4 regions of the Nonomuraea sp. CA-141351 genome follow, and region 3 is predicted to be linked to each of the others. Evidence: riboswitches for the same ligand, from Rfam matches in the RefSeq annotation. Region 3 holds a riboswitch; each other region holds the start of a gene.
What was found. A riboswitch is a leader RNA that binds a small molecule or an ion and turns the genes downstream of it on or off. The one in region 3 is predicted to bind cyclic di-AMP.

Region 1 (5,338 bases), 4.9 Mb from region 3:
CAGTCGTTGCGCTCCGCAGGGTGGAAGTAGTTGGCCGCGCACCACTCGGCCGAGGCAAGCCGGAAGTCGCCCTTGGCCAGGTCGTCGAGCGTGCCCAGCAGCCCGCTGCCCTCGAACACCAGGTTGATCATCTCGGCGCTCACGCCGAAGTCGCTCAGCACCAGCGACGGCACGCCCAGCGCGATCGCCTCCAGCGCCGCCGTCGAGCTCACCGTGACGAACCCGGCCGCCCGCTCGAGCTGATCGTGCATCGAGCCCGCTTGGAAGGAGAGCCGCCCCGGCTCCCCCATCTCCCGCCACAGCCGCTGGTAGTGGTAACGCTCGTTGTGGGTCTGCCGCTCGTCCTCCAGCGCGCGCAGCTTGACGACCACGTCCAGGTCGGGGCGGAGCCGGGCCAGCTCGGCCAGCCCCAGCAGGATGCGCTCCCGCTCCTCCCGCCCGCGCGGCACCTTGGCCTGGGTGGCGAACACGATCCGGTTCCCGCCTCCGGCGACCGTCTCAGAGCGCAGGAACGGCAGCCTCGCCAGGCCCACCGCCCCTCCCCCGCCGAGCCTGGCGGCGATCTCGGAGAACTCGGCCACCTCCCGCTCGCTGTGCACCACGAACAGGTCGCACCCGCTGCGGAACAACCACGCCTTCTCCGTCGCGGGCACCGAGATGCCCGGCAGTCCGCTGACGAACACCGGCCGCGGCCGCAGCCCCGCGAACACCTCGGCCACCAGCACGTCCACGACCGGCCCCGTGCAGGCCACCAGCACCACGTCCGGCTGCGTACGCTCGGCCAGCCGCCGCACGGACCGGGCCGACAGCACCGGCGGCGGCTCCACGCCGCCGCCCACGGCGGCGGCGATCTGCTCAGGCGAAGGCGTGATAGGTGTACGCACCACCACCAGCTCCGCCGCACCTCCCCCGGGCAGGTCGCCTAGCAGGCAGGCCGCCCACTTCAGGTACGAGTCGGAGTCGGCGACCGCCAACACTTTCAACCGGACACTCCCGTCAGATGCGAACGAAGGGCGGGGGCCGCCCTGCTGGTCCACCAGTCCTCGGGGACCTCCACGGGCTCGACGGCGACACCGCGCGGGCTGAGCAGCACCCGCAGCGAGGTGATCGCGGTCGAGGGGAGGCTGAGCACGCGCTGGCTCGCGTCCAGGCCGCGCAGCGTCAGTTCGGCGGGCGCACCGGCGTCGTGGACCGTGATCCCCGGGCGTTCCCGGATCAGCGCGACGTCGACGGGGTCCTCGCGGCGGTGCGGGTAGTACGCCAGCGGCTCGCGCGCGGCCAGGTCGGTCAGCCAGCGCAGGTAGTGGTCGCGGTGCACCAGGCCGTTCCTGACGAGCGAGGTGCCGAGGACGACCGTGCGCTCCGCCGGCCCTTCGGCGCTGGGCGGCTGGGCCCGCAGCCAGGCGAACTGGTGGCGTACCAGATCGATCCCGGCCCGACGTACCGCGTCTTCCAGGGACTTGTCGACGGGCAGGGCGGTGAAGACCGACACGTCGCTCAGGCGCAGCCGCAGCGCGGCCGCCAGGCCCAGCGCGGCGCGCAGCTTGGTCGGCTGGGCCCTGGCCCGCAGCAGCGGCCGGTACGGCCCCGCGGCCAGCAGCTCGAGCAGCCGGAGAGTGGCCAGACCGTCGTCCACGATCACGATGCGGCCCGGACGCGAGGTGAGCCAGCGCAGCTGCACCCTGCCGGAGAAGGCGTCGCCGACGGCCTGCACGCGTCTGGGCATGCGTTCGCGCGGGTCGGCGAGCTCCAGTCCGTCGGGTAGCCCGAGAGACCTCAGCTCCCGGCGCGTGGCCTTCAGCGGCCGAAGACCCGAGCGCGGCACGACGACCGTCTTGGGACCGAGCAAGCCTGCGTGGTGGGCCTCGACGGCGCACAGCATCTGGAGCGGAGACTCCACCCAGGCCGACGCCTGTTCGACCACTCCTGCTCCTCCCAGCCGGGTGATGGCCCGTTCACGACCGCTTCAAGCTAGCCCCGCCGCCTTAAGCCCTCAGAAACGCGACGTGAACAATGGAGGCTATGAACTCTCTCTTGCTCAACGCCGACGGCGTGCACATCCCGCAGCTCGGCTACGGCGTCTGGCAGGTCGCCGCCGACGAGGCCGCGCAGGCCGTCACGACCGCGCTGAAGGCCGGCTACCGGCACGTCGACACCGCCGCCGCGTACGGCAACGAGGAGGGCGTGGGCCAGGCCGTGCGGGAATCGGAGCTGCCGCGCCGGAAGGTGTTCGTCACCACCAAGCTGTGGAACGCCGACCACGGACGCGCCGAGGCGGCCTTCGAGGAGTGCCTGGCCCGGCTCGGCCTCGACTACATCGACCTTTTCCTCATCCACTGGCCGGTGCCGCAGCAGGACAAGTACGTGCAGGCGTGGAAGGCGATGGAAAAGATCTACCGTGATGGGCGGGCGAAGGCCATCGGCACCTCCAACTTCACGATCGACACCCTGACCCGGCTGATGAACGAGACCGACATCGTGCCGTCGATCAACCAGATCGAGCTCCACCCGTACCTGCAGCAGCGCGAAATGCGCGCCTTCCACGAGGCCAACGGCATCCTCACCGAGGCCTGGAGCCCGCTCGGCCAGGGCCAGGGGCTGCTCGACGACCCCGCGCTGGCCGTGCTGTCCGGCAAGTACGGCAAGACGCCCGCGCAGATCGTGCTCCGCTGGCACCTGCAGCTCGGCAACGTCGTCATCCCCAAATCCGTGACCCCGTCGCGGATCGCCGAGAACATCGACGTGTTCGACTTCATCCTCGACCCCGAGGACATGGCCGCCATCGGCGCGCTGAACAGGGGCCGGCGTTTCGGTCCCGATCCCGACACGTTCGACATGATGTGATTCGTCTACGATCTCCCGTGTGCGGGATTTTGCGTGGGGCATTGCGGCGACAGGCGGTATCGCGCGGACTGTGGGAGCGGCCATCGTGGCCGAGCCGGGGATGCGGGTGGCCGCCGTCGGGTCCAGGAACTTAGGACGGGCGCAGGCCCTGGCCTCCACTTTGGGCGCGGAGTCGGCGTACGGCTCCTATGAGCAGATGTGCGCCGATCCGGCCGTGGACGCCGTCTATGTCGCGACGCCGCACGCCCAGCATCTGCAGGTGGCGGAGGCCGCCATCGCCGCGGGCAAGGCCGTGCTGTGCGAGAAGCCGCTGGCCGCCACCGTGGACGACGCGGAGAAGATGGTACGGCTGGCGCGCGAGGCAGGCGTGTTCCTCATGGAAGCCATGTGGATGCGCTTCAACCCCCTCATCCAGAAGATCGCGGCCGACGAGCGCTTCGGCGACATCCGCTCCGTGCAGGCCTCATTCGGCTTCGCCAAGCCCTACGATCCGGCGCACCGGCTGTGGGCGCCGGAGCTGGGCGGCGGGGCCCTGCTCGACCTCGGGATCTACCCGTTCGGCCTGGCTCAGCTGCTCCTCGGCATGCCCTCTGACCTGCGGATCACCGGCTCCCTGGCCCCCAACGGCGTGGACGCGGAGGCGGCCGGGGTCTTGCTCTACCCCGACGGCAGGCGGGCTCTCGTAGAGACCTCGTTGCTCGGGAATTACCCGAACCATGCCTGTGTTGTAGGTACTCAGATGCGGGCGGACGTCCAGGCGCCGTTCTGGGCCCCGCAGCGGATTTTACTTTCCGGGCGCTCCATGGAGCCGGAGGAGCATGTGCTCGATCCGGCGGACAACGGATACGCCGGAGAGCTCCGCGAAGTCCGCGCCGCGACGGCCGAAGGCAGGACCGAAAGCTCGGTCATGCCGCTTGATGAGTCCCTTGCCATGATGGGGCTCCTGGCCGCGGCTCGCAGGCAGCTCGCCTAGCTGGGTCGTTACAGATTTGTAGCCTCTTGCCTTATGCATTACATTTGAGGCATTCTTGAGACATTCGTCCGGTTTGTCCGGCGATGTCCGACCATCGCGACACACATCACAGGACCGTCCTGTGACCGCTGAATCCGCCTCCGGGCGGAACCGGGGACCCAAGTCCCATGGGGTGAATCGGCACTTCGGTGCCGTAGGGCAGCTTCCACGCCCGAATCCGTCAGCTAACCCGGTAAGCGGCATGGAAGCAAGGAGTAACCCCCTCGATGGCCAAGTTCCGCATTACCGCTGCCACGAAGACCAACATCGTCCGAGCCGCGCTCGGCGCGACCGTCCTGGCCTCCGGGCTCGGCGCCCACATGACCGCGGCCTCCGCCGCGGACAAGCAGCCGGCCACCGCAGCCACTCACGACAACGACCGTGCCAAGTCCCGGGAAACCAAGATCAACGTCACCGCCTCCCAGGTCCTGGCGCTCGCCAAGTCCCAGGTCGGCACCTCCGAGAACGCCTACGGCGGCGGCACCCCGTACCAGAAGTGGTACGCCAACTCACAGCGCGCCGCGGAGACCATCGCCCGTGACGGCGGCAGCCGGGCCGACTACGTGAACGCCGCCTGGTGCTCGATGTTCGTCTCCTGGGTCGGCGAGCAGACCGGCGCCCGCCCGCAGGTCGGCTGGGACGCCTACACCGTCGCCCACGCCAAGTGGTTCGCGGCCAACCACCGCTTCGGCACTGTCGCCAAGCCCGGCGCGGTCGTGTTCTTCTCCTGGAGCGGCAGCAAGAGCCTCGACGACATCCAGCACGTCGGGTTCGTCGAGAAGGACAACGGCGACGGCACCATCTCGACCGTCGAAGGCAACACCGGCAACGGCAAGGTCGAAGAGCGCGTGCGTCCGAAGTCCCAGGTCGTCGGCTACGGCTACCCGCAGTACGCCGGCTGACCCTGTTGCGCTAGACGAGCGCGCGTCCCGAAAGGGGCGCGCGCTCTTCGCATTCCACCGGCGAGGCGGGTCAGGCGCAGGCCGGATGAGCGGCCCGCCACCTGGGAAGACCCGAGGGAAGCAGGCTCGCGGGAAGAGCCACGCGCGAACCTCGCCAAGGAGCCGCCATGAGACCCAGCCCACGCCCAGGAGCCGTCGTCTCGAAGCAGCCATGAAGGGCGGGCTCCAGTGGGTCGCCGACGGGTTGTTCCCCCGCGGCGGAAACCCACACGGCCTCCTGCCCGCCCTGCTGATCCTCCTGGCCATGGTCACCGGAATCGTGGACGCCGTCAGCTACCTCGGCCTGGGCCGCGTCTTCGTGGCCAACATGACCGGCAACATCGTCTTCCTGGGCTTCGCCCTGGTTGGCGGAGGAGACCTGTCGAAATGGGCCCCTCCCCTGTCCCTCGCCTGCTTCGGGACCGGAGCGTGGAGCGCCGGCCTGCTGACCAGGCAGGTGGGGAACGCGCGGCGGGCGTTCACCATCGCCACCACCGTGCACGCGGTCCTCGTCGCGGCCGGCCTCGTAGTGGCCCTCACG
Region 2 (5,338 bases), 3.7 Mb from region 3:
CGGCCAGGGCGCGGGCCTCGGCCTGTAAGCGGCTGAAGCCGGCGCTGTCCACGAGCATGCGTTTGAGCACGACATCCCGGTTCAGCCGCAGGTCGCGGGCCACCCAGACCTCCGTGGCGCGGCTGCTGACGAGGCAGGTCTCCTGGCGGTAGCGCCCGCCGACCGTCATGCCGTGGCGCACCACCCGTTCTCCCCTCGCCGATCGCCAGGAACCTCGAATCTACTGGGTGAGCAGGCAAATACACAGCGTTCTTCTCACACGTTCGGACGGCCCATATCACCCGGAGTCAGCCCCGTATGCCCAAGGCGCTCGAGCTTCCGCCGCTCCCCGTGACGGACCGGCCCGATCAGCCCGGTACGTCGACGTGCCAAGCGAGCACGCGGCCGTAGTGAGACTGGCCGTACACGTGCAGGTTCCCGCGGATGGCCGCCGCGGCGACGGAGCGTACCGGGCGGGCGAACGCGCCAAGGATGGCGAGGCGGCGCTGGGAGGCGGCGTCCCACAGCCCCACTGTGCCGTCCTCGGTCCCAGTCACCAGCAGGACCCGGTCACCGTGCTCGACCAGACTCAGGCAGGTGACGGTCGATGTATGCGGAATCCACTCCCGGCGTTCCCCGGTGGTGGCGTCCCACAGGTGCACGTACCTCCCGCTGCCGACGGCGAGTACGTCAAGATCGGCGATCCGGCCCATGGCCAGACCCTCGCCGGCGTCGTCCACGCCGAGCGCCCGGATGTGCCGGCCGGTCAGCGGGTTCCAGAGGTCCACCTTGCTGCCGCACCGTGTGGCCAGCACCGACTGGTCCCCGGCTTTGCCGAAGGCGCTCTCGCTCAGCGAGAACCCCCACCTGGGCAGCTTGGCCACGCGCTCCTGCGTGACCGGGTCCCACACGTCGGCGCCGGCTGCGAGCAGCGCCCGGCCGTCGGCCTCGCCGAAGGCGAGAGCGGTGGGTGAGGCGTGATCCATGCCGCCGAAGGTGACCTGGCCGTCCTTGGCATCTCCCTTCCTGGTGATCCCACGGATCTCGCTCAGCGGCTGCCACAGCATGGTGCCGTAGGCGGCACAGCCGCTGCTCGCGATGTACGGCCGACCGGCCACATTTCCGGCTGCCAGTCCTCGGCAGCAGTGGTCGTAAGGCGAGATGTCGCAGTCGTGCCCGCGGCCGCTCTGACGGCAACCCACCGAACCGATCTTCTTTCCACTCGCCGCGTCCACCAGGAGCACGGTGTCACTGTGCGTGCCGACGGCCAGCGCGGGCGCGCCCTGCACTGTGGTGAACACCGCCAGCCCCGACCCGCCGTAGCCGGTCCGCCGGTGTCTGTGAGGCGTCTGCGCGTCCCAGACCTGCACCGTCCCGTCGAGACCGGCCGTGGCCAGGCAGAGGCGTTCCTCCAGGCGCCCGAAGGCGGCGGCCGTGATCAGGCGGGTGTCGGCGTCCAGGTCGACGTCCGTCTCGTGGCCCGGGTGCCAGATCACGGCCTTGGCAGGCCGTTCCCACGCCCCGACGGCTCCGGTGTGGTTCGCCACGAGCATCACGTTCCGCCCGTCGTGAGTCGTCATGGTCACCGGCCCCTGGTCGCGGTCGAACCCCTGACTGGGGGTCCTTTCGCCGAGGTTCTCCAGTTTCAGGTAGACCACCTTGCGGCTTTGCACCGTGTAGCCCGGCGGGTGTTCGATCCGGACCACCACGCCGACTTCGGGCCGCCCACTCCCTACGCCCACGAGCAGGGGCGGAGCGAACCCGTCCTGCTCCATGTCCTCCCAGACATCGCTCAGTTCGGCGGTCCCCAACTGCTCGCCGGTGGCGACGTCCCACACGTACAGCTCGTAGGGGCTCAGAGAGGCGAGTACGGTCCGCTCGCCCAGCTTCGCCACCGCGAGGTCGAGTATCCCGTCCCTCTCCTCCGCACGCAGCTCTCGCACGAGCTCGCCGGTGGCCGGGTCCAGCAGGTCGACGCGCCCGTCCTCGTCTTCGGCCGGGATGCCGCGGTTGTCGAAGCCGATCGCCACGGCGAGCAGCATCCGCCCGCCCTCGGCCTCGACGAAGGCCATGGCTGTCGGGTGGCCTCCGGTCGTGTCACGGGTGAACCCGCTCGCTCCGGTGAGCGGGTCCCAGGTACGGATCGTGCCGTCGTGGTCGCCGCCGGCCAGCACCGGGCGGCCGTCCACCACGCCGAACGCCAGGGCACGGACACTCGCCGTATGGCCCTCCAGGTCCGGCCCTGACTGGTCGAACGCGTCGCGAAGCCGTACCACGTGGTCCTCGCCGCCACTGGCCACGAACGTGCGGCCCTCGAACTCGCCCATCGCCACCGCCCAGACCGGGCCGTCGTGCCGGGCCGTGCACACGTGGAAGGCCGTGGGCCGCTCGCCGGTTTCCCATGCCAGAGTCCATGTCCCCGGATCTACCGCATCGAATGCTGTCAGGGCTTCCGGTTCCTCGGCAGCGGCGGTCGCGCGCAGGTGCTCGAGCCGTTCGGGGCCGGGTAGAGCGAGAAGCCGCGGGAGCGCCCGGCGATAGGCCCGCAGCAGGGCCGGTGGGCACGATCCGCCGAGCGCGCCGCGCAGGAACGCCGGACCGGCCTCGTTCAATAAGGTGAGATCGAGCGTCATCGACTCGCGTCCCGATTACCCGTGGAATGATGCCAAGTCACAATAGCAACGTACGGGTGATTCGCCCCCGTATGTTGACAATCGTAGGTCTTCGCATCGCCTGAGCGGGGCCTGGAAGAGGCGGCCCTCAAACTTTACCGAGCCCGAAAACCCTTACAGGCACGGCACTTCAGCGCTATTCAGCGGCTGATATGCGGAAATCACATTTTGCCCTACTTGCACTATCTATGGGTAGATGTCTATCTTTTGCCTAATCAAGGCATAGATGGGACGACTTTCGCCGCATCGTTGCCGCTTCGTTGACCAGACCGTGCGCTGCCCTCAGAACTCTCCGGGGACAGCGTTCGGCCGCCGAATCCGCGCCCAGCGGAGCCGGGGACCCACCTCTTGGGGTGAATCGGACGCCAGCCCAGGCTGCGCTCGTAGGGCACTTCCAGGCCCGAACCCGTCAGCTAACCCGGTAGGCGGCATGGAAGCAAGGAGTCAATGCCGTCATGCCCAAGCCTCGGCTTGCCACAGTCGCCCACGCCCTCAAGCATCACTTCGATCCCCTCACCCAGCGCCTCAGCTTCGTCGTCGCCGGTGCGATCCTCGCCGGGACCGCCGCCGTCGCCAGCGTGGCCGGCATGGCGCTCGCATCCTCCACGGAGAACGGCCCGGAACACGCGGCTCAGCACGAGACCGGATCTCTCACCTACGGCCTGGACATCTCCAACTACGAGCCCCAGTACGACTGGAACGCCAGCACGGCCAAGTTCGGCATCATCAAGGCCACGGAAGGCACGAGCTACCGCGACGCCTCCTTCGCCAGGCACTGGCTCCAGCTGGGCAAGAAGGGGATCGTGCGCGGGGCCTACCACTACGGCCACCCCGGCAACGACCCCGTCGCGGAGGCCGAGCACTTCCTGTCCGTGGTGAACTCCCAGCCCGCCAAGCCCGGCGACCTGCTGGTCCTTGACCTGGAGACCACGGACGGCAAGTCCGTCACCGAGGTCAACGCCTGGGCCAAGACGTGGCTGTCGTACGTGAAGGACAAGACCGGGATCACCCCGATGTTCTACAGCGGCTGGAACTTCGCCAACACCTACGGCAGGGGCCTGGCCGAGTACCCACTGTGGGTCGCCCACTACAGCAAGGCCAAGGGAGCGATCACCCCACCCGCCGACTGGAAGTCCTGGACCATCCACCAGTACACCGAAACCCCCATCGACCAGAACGTCTCCGCACTGACCGCCGACCAACTGCGCAGCCTGGGCCGCCGCGCCGCCTGAGCAAGCAAGGCGCGAACGGCCGGCGCCCGCGTCCGTCCACGCCTACCTGTGGCTGCGTCACCTCATGTGTTCGGCCATGACCCGCCGCATGTCGGAGGCGGCCCGCAGGGTGCCCCGGACGGTGCCGGTGACCTTGGAACGGCCCGCTCGACGCAGGTAGTCCACCTCCACCTCCGCGATCCGCCAGCCGGAGGCGGCCGCGCGCAGCACCATTTCGAGCGGGTAGCCGAACCGGCGGTCGTTCAGCCCGAGCGCCAGCAGCCGGGACCGTCCGGCGGCCCGCATGGGCCCGAGGTCGTGCAGCGGCGCCCCGGTGCGGCGACGCAGGCCGCGGGCGATGACGGCGTTGCCGAGCCGGGCGTGCCAGGGCCAGGCGCCTGCCTCGCACGGCCGGCGGGCGCCGAGCACCAGGTCGGCGTGGCCGCCTATGACGGGTTCTGCGACTCTCGGGAGCTGGCGGGGGTCGAGGGAGGCGTCGGCGTCCATGAAGCAGACCACCTCCGCGCTCGCGGCCAGCAGCCCCGCATGGCAGGCGGCACCGAAGCCGCGGCGCGGCTCGTGCACCACACGGGCGCCGAGGTCGCGGGCGACCTCGGCGGAGCGGTCGGTGGAACCGTTGTCGACCACCAGGGCACGGTAGCCCTCGGGCATGCGACCGAGCACCCAGCCGAGCGCGGCCTCCTCGTTCAGGCAGGGCAGGATCACCTCGACGGTCATGACCACGCGAACTCCTTCATGCCCGCCTCGAACCCGATCTCGGCGTGGAAGCCGAGCTCGCGGCCTGCCCGCTCGGGAGAGGCGACGATGTGGCGGACGTCCCCGAGCCGGTAGCCGCCGGTGATCCGCGGGGCCGGCCCGCCCCGCTCGGCGGCCAGTGCGGCGGCCATCTCGCCGACGGTGTGCGGGGTGCCGCTGGCGATGTTGTAGGCGCGCGGCTCGCCGGGATGCGCGGGCGCGAGGGCGGCCGCCAGGTTCGCCCGGGCGACGTCGCGTACGTGCACGAAGTCGCGGAGCTGGCCGCCGTCTTCGAAGACCTTCGGCGGCCGTCCCGCCTCCAGCTCGGAACGGAAGATCGCGGCGACTCCGGCGTAGGGGGTGTCGCGGGGCATACGCGGGCCGTAGACGTTGTGGTACCGGAGTGCGACGACGCTGCCGCCGGTCTCCCTTGCCCAGTTGGCGGCCAGGTGCTCCTGGGCGAGCTTGCTGGTGGCGTAGGCGTTGCGCGGATCGAGCGGCGCGTCCTCGGCGATGGTGACGCAGCGGACCGGTATGCCGCAGTCAGGGCAGGCCGGGTCGAACCGGCCCCGCTCCAGGTCCCGTCTCGTGCGCGGGCCCGGGCGCACCCGGCCGTGCCCGGGGCACTCGTAGGAGCCCTCGCCGTAGACCACCATCGAGGAGGCCAGCACCAGCCGCTCGACCCGATGGCGCGCCATGGCCGCCAGCAGCACGGCCGTG
Region 3 (5,338 bases):
TCCTGAGCTCGACGAGGCGCTGGACCAGAGTGGCGGTGTCCCGATCCGCTCGGTCGAACCGCGGAATCGGGACACCGCACGATCGGTGGATGGGGCTTTGCGAGCCGCCCGTCCGGGTCGGGTCACTTCTGGAGAGCGGCCTGGATCTCGAGGCTGATCGACACCTTGTCGCCGACTACGACGCCACCGGCCTCCATCGGGGTGCTGATGTCGATGCCGAAGTCGCGCCGGTTGATCTCCGCGGTCGCGGAGAAGCCGGCCCGCTGTCCACCCCACGGGTCGGGGCCGAACCCGTTCACCTCGACGGCCAGCGGTACCTGCCGTGTGACGCCGTGCAACGTCAGCTCACCGTCGACGGCCCAACCGTCGCCGGTCTGGCGGATGCCGGTCGAGCGGTAGCTCATCGTCGGGTACTTCTCGATCTCGAGGTAGTCGGCGGTGCGAAGGTGGTTGTCACGTATTTCGTTGCCGGTGTCGATGGACGCGAGGTCGATCGTCGCGGCCACCGACGTGCCCAGCAGGTCCTCGCTCGTGACGAGCGTGACGTCGTAGATGGTGAACCGGCCACGCGTCTTGCTGATCATGAGATGACGGACGGTGAAGGCGATCTCGGAGTGCACCGGGTCGGCTTTCCAGGTGCCGGCCAGATAGCCCGGGATCTCGACGGTCGCGGGGACGGGGGTCATGGCTTTCCTCCATGAATGTGGTGCCGCGGCGACGCGGCGCAGGCGGGAGTGGGGTGGCGGGATCAGGGCTCGAGGTCGACAACTCCTTTGCCGCTGGAGATGTCGAGCGGCACCGAGACCTGGTCGTGCACGATCAACCACGTGCCGTCGATCTTCTGGAGGCAGTACGTGACCCTGACCCACATACCGCTCGTTGCCGTCCCGTTCTTCAGCGTGCCGCCGAGACGAGCGAACGCGTGCCCGAACGCCACATCATCGCCCACGGTGAGCGTCAGGTCTCGAACCTCATAGGTCACGCTCTCGAAGAACGTGAACACGGGCGCCCAGTTCTTGAGCTTCGCCTCGATCCCCACATGCTGGAGCGGCTGCTCGATGTCGAAGGACACAATGTCCGTTGCGTAAAGCCGCTTCAGACCCTCGAGATCCTTGCCTTGGAGCCCTTCGACGATCTTGTCGACCAGCTGGCGGATCTTGGCTTCATCTACCTCGCGTTGCGTAGGCATCGCTACCCCAACCTTCCCTTGAGGTGGAATCTGGCTTCTCACACCTCCCGAAGCTATGGCTCAAGGGTTATCTTGTCTAAGATTAATATTGCTATGGCGTTATGTCCTGAGCGGCATGATGGAGCTGCAGCCGGGCCGCGAGGCGCTTCGCATCGCCTGGTCGAACGCTCCTTGGGTGAGCTCAATGCGGGGCGGCGAGCCGGATGCGGACCCTCAGCGAGGGACTATGCCTTACGGGTCATCCGTTCATGGCGAAACCGGTCTTGGAAGGCATAAGCGTCTGTCCTCTACGGTCGCAAAGGCCCGCACAGGCACCACCGCACCAGGAAGGACGCACCATGAGCGCTGCGGATCTGGCCTGACTCCAGTTCGCGCCCACCACCGGCATCCACTGGCTGTTCGTGATCCTCACGATGGGCCCCTTCGTGGCGATCATGTACACCAGGGCCGAGTTCTCCCGAGATCCCGCCGAAGCAGCGATACAAACGAAATGCCATCCGTGGCCTTCTTCTGGATGCCGCTGCTGCCGACGGCACTGGCGTTCGCCGAAGGCGACATCGACTCGGCGGGCGCCTGCGCGACCGTCGCCCTGGCCGTGCTGATCACGTGGCTTCCACGCAGGCGTCGCAGCAGGTAGGTGCGCGCGAACGGCGCTCCACAGCCGCCCTTCTCACCGTCAACACCCCCTCGCATCTGATGCGAGAAGGTGTCCGGAGAACGAGAAGAAATGCGGCTCAGAGCACCACAGGCGACACGGCGGAGCTGGCACTCCGAACGCTCAACCGCATGGCTGCCAGCACGAACGCCATCTCAACCAGTGGATATACAGCACCAGATGCAAAATCCCCATTTCTAGTACATCGAGATGTGCACGTGGTCGTAGTGGTTCTCGGTGATGCTGCCGCGGTCCGACATGGCCCGCCAGCCCGAGCCCATGTTGATGCGCTGCTTCCAGATCACGTACTTGACGCCGAGCTTGTCCTTGTTCTTGAGCGCCCAGTCCGCGATGCGGTCACCCAGGGCGTTGTTGATGGCCGCCGGCATCGTGCCGCCGGTGCTCATCATGAAGTCGCAGGCCCGCCCCAGCGGGTGCTCGCCGCTGGAGCCTGAGCGGAAGCAGCCCACCTCGTACGGCAGCTTGAAGTTCTTCGCCACCTCCGCCTTCATCAGCCGCGTACGGGCCGTGATGTTGTCCGAGCCCGTGGGCAGCTCCGGGGCCCAGCTGCCGTTCGAATTGCGGCCGGGGCCGAACGGCACCAGGTCCTGGAGCTTCTTCTGGATGTCCTTGATGACGTCCTGGGCCTCTTGGCGCTGCTTGGCCACGTCCTTCGCGTCCGCGCTGATCTGGGTGGCGAGCGCGGCGGCCTGGTCGGAGGCCTGCTTCTTCTCGTCGCGTGCCTTGGCCACACCCTGCACGACGGCCTGCTGCTCGGCTGTGAGCTGTTCGAGCAGGGCGATACCGGGAGCGTTCTGGGACAGCAGGATGGCGGGCACCGATGGGTCGTGGTTCTGGTAGCGCATCCTGGCGACGTCGGCGACCCGCTGTTCGGCCGTGGCCAGCGTCTGCTCCGCGGTGGCCAGGCGGTCCTTGGCGGCCTTGGCGGCCTGCTGCGCCTTGGCCAGCTCGACGCGCTTGAGGTTGTACTTCTCGATGAGCTTGTCAACCTTGCTGTTGAGCTGCTTCAGCTGGGCGCGGAGCTCGGTCTCCGACGGCTTGGGGGCCGCCGACGCCACGGTTGCCGGCAGGACGGCGATGGCCGCGGCAGTGATGAGACCGATGGCAAGCGCCACGGGGGACGGAGCCGCCACGTGGATGTTCCTCTCCCTCTGCCGGCCGGGTTAGCTGACGGGTTCGGGCGTGGAGGTGCCCTACCGACACGTGGTCGGATTCACCCCAGAACGAGGTGGGTCCCCGGCTCCCGGGCGACACGCCCGGGATTAGGCATGCAACGGCAGTTACAGCCGGTGCAAAAGGGATGTTAGTGGTAGATCACAAGTAATGCGACCCTAACTAGAAACCTAATAGTGATCTACTTGTGATCGAAGCATACGCGCGGCCTCCTCCGGCAGCACGTCGTTCACGAAAGCACCCATGGCCGACTCCGACCCGGCCAGGTACTTGAGCTTCCCCGGCGCCCGCCTGATGCTGAACAGCTCCAGGTGCAGGTACGCGAGCTCGCGATCCCGCCGTACGGGCGCCTGGTGCCAGGCCGAGATGTACGGCATCACGACGCCGAACAGGTCGTCGAAGGCCCGCAGCACCGAGGTGTAGAGCGGCGCGAACGCCGAGCGCTCCTCCTCCGACAACGCGGCCAGATCGGGCACCTGCCGGTGCGGGTAGATGTGCACCTCGTACGGCCAGCGCGCGGCGGCGGGCACGAACGCCGTCCACAGCTCGTTGGAGGCCACCACCCGCGTCGCCTCGGCCCGCTCGGCGGCCAGCACGTCCGCGAACAGGTTGCCCTTGGTGTAACGCCTGGCGGCGGCGAGCTGGAGCTTGGTCCTGGGCGTGACGTACGGGTAGGCGTAGATCTGGCCGTGCGGGTGGGCGAGCGTGATACCGATTTCCTCGCCCCGGTTCTCGAAACAGAACACCTGCTCCACACCCTCGATCCCGGACAGCTCGGCCGTGCGGTCGGCCCACGCCTCCATGACCAGCTCCACCTGGTCGCTGGAGAGCCGGGAGAAGGAGGACGAGTGCTCAGAGGTGAAGCAGACGACCTCACACCTCCCCGCTCCCGGGCGAACATCGCTCAACCCGCCCACATCCTGGTAAGTCCCGAAATTGCCGGAGAAGGACGGGAACCGGTTCTCGAACACCACGACGTCGTAGTCGTACGCCGGGATCTCCGACGAGCGCGTGTCCGACGACGGGCACAGCGGGCACTCGCTCGCCGAGCCGGTCGGCTGGAACGTGCGCGTCTGCCGGTGCCCCGCCATCGCGATCCACTCTTCGGTCAGCGGGTCGTAACGCAGCTCGGAGGCCACCGGCCGGGGGTCGAGTGTCCGCCGGTCGATCGCGCTCCTGTCGGCGTCGTCACGCCGATCGAAATAGATCAGCTCTCGGCCGTCGGCCAGGTGGGTGATGGTGCGCTTCAAGGAGAGCCCTCCGCGATGATCAGTTCTCCGGCCCGTTCGGCCAGCTCCGTGCGTGCGTCCTCGGGTAGCCCCGCGTCGCTGATGACCACGTCGGCCTCGCTCAGCTCGGCGATCGTACTGATGCCGACCGTGTTCCACTTCGTGTGGTCGGCGGGGATGACCAGTCTGGTGGCTGCCGCCACCAGCTCCCTGTCGGTCTCCGACTCCAGCAGGTTGGGCGTGGTGAACCCGGCCCGCACGCTCATCCCGTGCACGCCGAGGAACAGCGTGTCCACGTGCAGGCGGCGGATCGCGGCCACGGCCACCGGGCCCACCAGGGCGTCGGACGGCGTGCGCACGCCGCCGGTCAGCACGACCGTGCGGTCTGAGCGCGGGTTGCGGTGGAAGACCTCGGCGACCGGGATCGAGTTGGTGATCACCGTCAGCTCGGGGACGCCGATGAGGTGGCGGGCCAGCGCCCACGTGGTCGTCCCCGCCGAGAGGGCCACGGCCGTGCCCGGTCTGACGAGACCGGCCGCGCGCCGCGCGATGGCCTCCTTCTCCTGCTGCTGGCGGGCCGACTTGGCGGTGAACCCCGGCTCCTCGGTCGAGCCGGGGCCGAGTGCGGTGGCGCCGCCGTGCACCTTCTCCAGCAGCCCGCGCTCGGCCAGCACCTCGAGGTCGCGGCGGATCGTCATGTCGGAGACGCCGAGCTCGCGGACGAGGTCCGCCACCCGGACGCCGCCGTTGCTGCGCACGCGTTCGAGGATCGTCTGCTGACGCTGTTGTGCGAGCACACCCGCTCCTTCCAACAGATTCCACCAAATTATGACACGGAATTGTTGGGGAATGTTAGTTAGCGTGGTGCCCTTGCGCTGGTCACCTGGGGAGAGAGAGGCTCGGGTTCCGGTCGATCATCGGAGGCGAGCTATGGCCAGGCGCTCACGCAAGGGCAAGGCACGCAAGAAGAAGAAGGCTAACCACGGCAAGCGCCCCACGGCGCGCTGACGGGGGTGGCCGCCTTTCCCGGCGGCCACCCGGGTTTCACACATGACCCGCGCCCCGTTCCAG
Region 4 (5,338 bases), 3.1 Mb from region 3:
GCTGGGCGGCGTCGGCCCGGAAGAACACCGTGGCGACGTCGATCCCACGCAGCCCCACGGGCGCCACCCCCGCGGAGAGCGCGACGAAGGCCCCGCCGTCCCGCACGGCGTCCAAGGCCGCCAGGCCGAGCACGGCCGCGTCCACGACGGCGTCCACGCCCCCGGGGACGAGGGCACGTACGGAGGAGGCCACATTGTCGCCGCGGGGCACGAACCACTCGGCCCCCAGCCCTCGGACCAGCTCCTCGTCCCCGGCACTCGCGACCGCCGCCACTCGGGCACCGCGCAGGGTGGCCAGCTCGACCAGGTAGCCGCCGACGGCTCCAGCCGCCCCCGTGACCAGCAGCGTACGGCCAGGGCCGGCGCCCGCGCGGTCGAGTGCCTGCCAGGCCGTGAGCGTGTTGAGCGGGATCGTGGCCGCCTCCACGGCCGTGAAGCCGCGTGGGGCCCGCGCCACCGCCGAGGCGTCGACCACCACGTACTCGGCCTGCGCCTTGACCGATAGCTCCAGGCGCGCCACGAGTCCGATGACCTCCTCGCCCACGCGGAACGCGACCCCGTCGCCCACCTGGTCGACGGTCCCGGCGGCGTCGAAACCGAGCCCGTACGAGTCCAGCTTGCGGGCCACGCCGTGGTCCGCGAGCGTCCCGGCCGCCACGGCGAGGTCGAACAGATTCACCCCGGCCGCCGCCACCTTGATCCGCACCTGTCCGGGCCCCGCGGTGGGCACCGGCACCTCCACCAGCTGAGGAGCGCCGGAGCCGCCAATGAGTGCACGCATGTTCGTCATGGCGACGAGCGTAGGAAGAGTTACTCTCTTCTGGTAAGGAGGCACCTTGAAGTGCGTAACCCACCCAGGAGGAGGAGCGAACAGATGGCCACGAAGACGGCGGTGGAGCGGCGTGACGAGGCCAGGCAGGCGTTCGACGCGTACTTCGCCCAATGCCCCTCCAGGAAGCTTCTCGACCGCCTCAGCGACAAATGGGTCACCCTCCTGCTCAGCGCGCTGGCGGAGGGGCCGCGCCGCTACAGCGACCTGGCCAGGCGCGTCGCGGGCGTCAGCCAGAAGATGCTCACCCAGACCCTGCGCGGCCTGGAACGCGACGGCCTGGTCTCGCGCACGCTCACTCCGTCGGTGCCCGTACGGGTGGACTACGCGCTCACCCCGCTGGGCGAGAGCCTGATGCCGCTGGTGGCCGCGATCAAGAGCTGGGCGGAGACGCACATCGAGGACGTCGAGGCGGCCAGGGACCGGTACGACGCCACCAACGCCTGACCGAGTCCCTTACAGAAAGTGGTCGCGAAGCTGCCTTCCGGCACGCCGGTTACCGATACGAGGGCAGTTGTCAGCATCGGGTCAAGGTCGCCGGCGATTGTCCCGCTCCAACGCCGGAAGCGCCCGAAGCCTCACGAGTGCCGGCATGATCGCCATATCGGGGACCGGGCACGCACGCCCGGAAACAGGGCCGCCGGCCACGGGCGGCGGCGCGAGCAGCGCGGCGGCGGCCACTCGATTACCCCTAGGCCAATCGGAGCATGCGGCTCCGAATAATCCAATACGTCGGCTTGACCTGGATCTCTCGAATGGAGTGCCGGCGCCGTACAAAGCGAGCGATTGGTGGCTCGCCGTGCGAGCGGAAGATCGCGAATCGCGCGCTCCGGCGGCAACGACCGGCTTATGGATCACACCGAAACTCCGCGCCGAACAGATCCAAATCGGCAACGCCCGAAGATCCCATTGATGGCACATGGCAGGCCCAATGAGATCACTCATCCGAGACCGGGCGCCCTGACATATCGCGAGTGCCTCATATATAACGGATCATGTCAATAGAGCTCGTCAAGTGCGGCGATTGTCATGCTTGACGACCTTTCCAGGATGCGTTTACCGTCTGCGAGGAGCGGCTTTGGCCCATCTGTGAGGTCCGAGTTCTGCTGTTGGGGGGGAGGGCTCCCGATGGATGTGCTCACTGAAGGCGTTGAGCTAAGCCATGCTGATTTGGCGCTGCTGGCGGAGCTGGCAAGGGGAGTCACGGTCGATCGGGTGGGCAGACGTCTGGATATCAGCGGGCGCACGGTACGCCGGAGATTACGGGGCATCTGCGACCGCATCGGCGTCGCCACGGCGATCGAGGCCGTGGCCTGGGCCGCGCGCCGCCAGCTGATCTAGTGCTGCGGGATGTCTCAGTCGGCGATGCGCACCGCGCCGGCGAAGGGCCGCCTGCCGAGTGCCGAGACCCGTACGACGTCGCCCGTCTGCGGGGCGTGCACCATCATGCCTCCGCCGATGTAGATGCCCACGTGGTGCAGGTCGCTGTAGAAGAACACCAGGTCGCCGGGCCGCAGCTCAGAGCGGGAGATGTGCCTGCCCGCGGTCCACTGGTCGCCGGTGTAGTGCGGCAGCGAGATGCCCACCCGCTGGTACGCCGCCATGACCAGCCCGGAGCAGTCGTAGGAGCTCGGGCCCTCGGCGCCCCAGACGTACGGCTTGAGCTGCTGCGTGAGCGCCCACCGCGCGGCCTCCGCGGCCTTGCCGCTGCCCGCGATGGGCAGGTTGACCCGCACGGCGCGCGTGCCTGGCTGCCCCGCCTCGCCGAGGGCCCGCTTGAACAGGCTGCTCTCGACCTTGGTGACCAGCTTGGTGATCTTGTCGCGCTTGGACTGGAGGTCATCGACGATCTTCTGGACCTCGTCGATGCGCGCCTTGGCGCCTGCCTTGGCACGGGCGGCGGCGTCCATGGCCTTGGCGAGCTGGTTGATCTCCTCGCCCTGCTCCTGCTCCAGTGCGTACGAGGTCGCGGCGCGGCTGAGGAACTCCTCGGGGTCCTCGGAGGTCGCGAACGCCAGAGTCTTGGTGAGGCCGCCCGTGATGTAGGCGTTCTGGGCGAGCAGGGCGGCCTTCGCGCGCTTGGCGGCCAGATCCGTCTCGCTGCTCGTCAGCGTCTTCTGCGCGACCTCAGAGGCCTTCTTGGCTGTCTTGAGCTTCTCCCGCTGGCCGTTGTACTGCTCGGTCAGCGTCTCGATCTGCGTGTGCAGCTCCTGGGCCTGGTCGGCGAGCTCCTTCAACGAGGGCTTGGGGTCCGCGGACGCCGAACCGACGGGGATGGCGAACAGCAGCGCGGCGACTGTGAGACTCACCACACCGAAGTGGCGTGGGCGCCGTGCCCGTTCCGGAGGGCGGGCGTGCTTGCCCGCCGACTTCCCCCCGCCGTTGCGCGTGCGCTTCACCAACCAGCTCCTCTCTTGGACGCCTACCGGGTTAGCTGACGGGTTCGGGCCGGAGCAGCCCTACCGAGAGACTCGGACTCACCCCTGTGGTGGCGCTGGAGGTCGCCACCGATGGATCCCCGGCTTCCCTTTCGGGAATTGAGCGTGTCTCCCGCGCGGCACGCGTGGAAACATTGTCGCTGGACACTAATGCACTCCAGGTTCGTGCTCAACCAGAACTGCCAAGTCTGTAGAGGTTTCACAACCGAAGGGTCACAAGGTGATCTCGTGATCACCTGTGCAGAACAGACCTTATGCCCTCTATGTCCGTGCTTTCGCGCAAACGAGACTGGGGGCAAGCTCCGTGCTCGTCTGGCCACGGGATGTAACAGGATGGGCCGAGCTATGGGAGTTAGGGCCGAGCCGTAATGAGATCTGTACCCTGGAGAGCCATGGAGCAGGTGGCCGAACTGACAACGCCCGAGACCGCGGTGGTGGTCCGGAGAGCCCGCACGCCCGACGTGCGCGCGGTCAGGCGCCTGGTGGACACCTACGCGGGCGCGGGCCCGCGGCTCCTGGAAAAGGCCACTGTGACGCTGTACGAGGACGTACAGGAGTTCTGGGTGGCCGACCGAGGCGGGCAGGTCGTCGGCTGCGGCGCGCTCCACGTGCTCTGGGAGGACCTCGCAGAGATCCGCACGGTGGCCGTGGATCCCGAGTGCCGGGGGATGGGCGTCGGCCACCGGATTGTCTCCGCGTTGATCCAGCACGCCAAAGATCTGGGTCTGCGACGTGTATTCTGTCTCACTTTTGAGGTCGACTTCTTCGCGAGGCACGGGTTCCGCCCGATCCAGGGCACACCGGTCTCACCCGAGGTCTACGCCGAACTGCTGGCCTCGTATGACGAGGGTGTGGCCGAGTTCCTCGACCTGGAACACGTCAAGCCGAACACGCTGGGCAACACCCGCATGCTGCTCCACCTGACATCGGGTGACGCGGACCTTGACCAGATGGAAAGGTGATTGTTGATACCTATGTCGATACGTTGGGCAGCACAGGCATGTGTCCTGACACGTGCCACATGCGCACTCGAAGCGAGGTGACACGGTGAGCACCGGACAGCCGCCGTATCCACAGGACGAATCCGGCGACAATCCCGCCGGCACTCCGGAATACGGTCAACAGAACGCGGGTCGCCGCCCCGGCGAGCCCGACCCCGACGTGACTGTGGTCGGCTACCGGGCGGACGATGCCTACGGTCAGCAGCCCCAGTACGGCCAGCAGGGCTACGGCCAGCAACAGCAGTATGGCCAGCAGCCCCAGTACGGCCAGCAACAGCAGTACGGTCAGCCCCAGTACGGGCAGCAGCCTCAATACGGCCAGCAGCCCCAGTACGGCCAGCAGCCGCAGTCCCAGCCCGGCTACGGGCAGCAGGGCTACGGCCAGCAGGCCCAGTCGCAGCCGGACTACGGGCAGCAGCAGTATGGTCAGCAGCCCCAGTACGGCCAGCAGCAGCCGGGCCAGCAGGGCTACGGCCAGCAGCCCCAGTACGGCCAGCAGCCGCAGTCGGGCCAGCAGGGTTACGGCCAGCAGCCCCAGTCGCAGCCCGGCTACGGGCAGCAGGGCTACGGCCAGCAGCCTCCCTCGGGCCAGCAGTACGGTCAGCAGGCCCAGTCCCAGCCTGACTATGGTCAGCAGCCTCAGTACGGCCAGCAGCCGCAGTCGGACTACGGGCAGCAGGGCTACGGCCAGCAGGCCCAGTCGCAGCCGGACTACGGCCAGCAGCAGTACGGCCAGCAGCCGCAGTCCCAGCCGGACTACGGGCAGCAGCAGTACGGTCAGCAGCCCCAGTACGGCCAGCAGCAGCCGGGCCAGCCGGACTATGGCCAGCAGCAGTACGGTCAGCCCCAGTACGGCCAGCAGCAGGCCCAGCCGGGCTACGGCCAGCAGTACGGCGACCAGCAGCAGTACGGCCAGGCTTACGGGCAGCCGCAGCAGTACGGCCAGCCCGGCTACGGTCAGGCCCACGGACAGCCGGGTCCGGTGGGCGTGCAGCCGCCCGGCGCGCCGGCTCCGCTGGCGGAGTGGTGGCAGCGCCTGGTGGCGAGGATCATCGACGGCGTCATCTTCG

Region 1: it holds a riboswitch for cyclic di-AMP, as region 3 does, so the genes downstream of both, ACQPWU_RS21390 (CHAP domain-containing protein) here and ACQPWU_RS44185 (coiled-coil domain-containing protein) in region 3, are expected to answer to the same signal.
Region 2: it holds a riboswitch for cyclic di-AMP, as region 3 does, so the genes downstream of both, ACQPWU_RS01910 (glycoside hydrolase family 25 protein) here and ACQPWU_RS44185 (coiled-coil domain-containing protein) in region 3, are expected to answer to the same signal.
Region 4: it holds a riboswitch for cyclic di-AMP, as region 3 does, so the genes downstream of both, ACQPWU_RS58685 (NlpC/P60 family protein) here and ACQPWU_RS44185 (coiled-coil domain-containing protein) in region 3, are expected to answer to the same signal.

The regions. Positions count from the first base shown of each region.
Region 1 is NZ_CP191982.1:4,520,114-4,525,451, reverse strand. Features, by position in the region: gene ACQPWU_RS21410 (DUF6716 putative glycosyltransferase) at 1-977, opposite strand, end outside; gene ACQPWU_RS21405 (hypothetical protein) at 980-1,924, opposite strand; gene ACQPWU_RS21400 (aldo/keto reductase) at 2,023-2,844, shown strand; gene ACQPWU_RS21395 (Gfo/Idh/MocA family protein) at 2,864-3,817, shown strand; cyclic di-AMP (ydaO/yuaA leader) riboswitch at 3,934-4,071, shown strand; gene ACQPWU_RS21390 (CHAP domain-containing protein) at 4,084-4,758, shown strand; gene ACQPWU_RS21385 (YoaK family protein) at 4,970-5,338, shown strand, end outside.
Region 2 is NZ_CP191982.1:372,365-377,702, reverse strand. Features, by position in the region: gene ACQPWU_RS01920 (serine/threonine-protein kinase) at 1-184, opposite strand, end outside; gene ACQPWU_RS01915 (WD40 repeat domain-containing protein) at 348-2,612, opposite strand; cyclic di-AMP (ydaO/yuaA leader) riboswitch at 2,952-3,094, shown strand; gene ACQPWU_RS01910 (glycoside hydrolase family 25 protein) at 3,107-3,883, shown strand; gene ACQPWU_RS01905 (glycosyltransferase family 2 protein) at 3,941-4,600, opposite strand; gene ACQPWU_RS01900 (NAD-dependent epimerase/dehydratase family protein) at 4,597-5,338, opposite strand, start outside.
Region 3 is NZ_CP191982.1:9,416,514-9,421,851, forward strand. Features, by position in the region: gene ACQPWU_RS44170 (YceI family protein) at 123-686, opposite strand; gene ACQPWU_RS44175 (YybH family protein) at 749-1,231, opposite strand; gene ACQPWU_RS44180 (hypothetical protein) at 1,680-1,826, shown strand; gene ACQPWU_RS44185 (coiled-coil domain-containing protein) at 2,042-2,998, opposite strand; cyclic di-AMP (ydaO/yuaA leader) riboswitch at 3,004-3,144, opposite strand; gene galT (galactose-1-phosphate uridylyltransferase) at 3,209-4,288, opposite strand; gene ACQPWU_RS44195 (DeoR/GlpR family DNA-binding transcription regulator) at 4,285-5,064, opposite strand; gene ACQPWU_RS44200 (50S ribosomal protein bL37) at 5,198-5,275, shown strand.
Region 4 is NZ_CP191982.1:12,480,559-12,485,896, reverse strand. Features, by position in the region: gene ACQPWU_RS58700 (NADP-dependent oxidoreductase) at 1-790, opposite strand, end outside; gene ACQPWU_RS58695 (winged helix-turn-helix transcriptional regulator) at 875-1,276, shown strand; gene ACQPWU_RS58690 (LuxR C-terminal-related transcriptional regulator) at 1,958-2,170, shown strand; gene ACQPWU_RS58685 (NlpC/P60 family protein) at 2,185-3,228, opposite strand; cyclic di-AMP (ydaO/yuaA leader) riboswitch at 3,234-3,383, opposite strand; gene ACQPWU_RS58680 (amino-acid N-acetyltransferase) at 3,660-4,229, shown strand; gene ACQPWU_RS58675 (hypothetical protein) at 4,240-5,235, opposite strand; gene ACQPWU_RS58670 (RDD family protein) at 5,251-5,338, shown strand, end outside.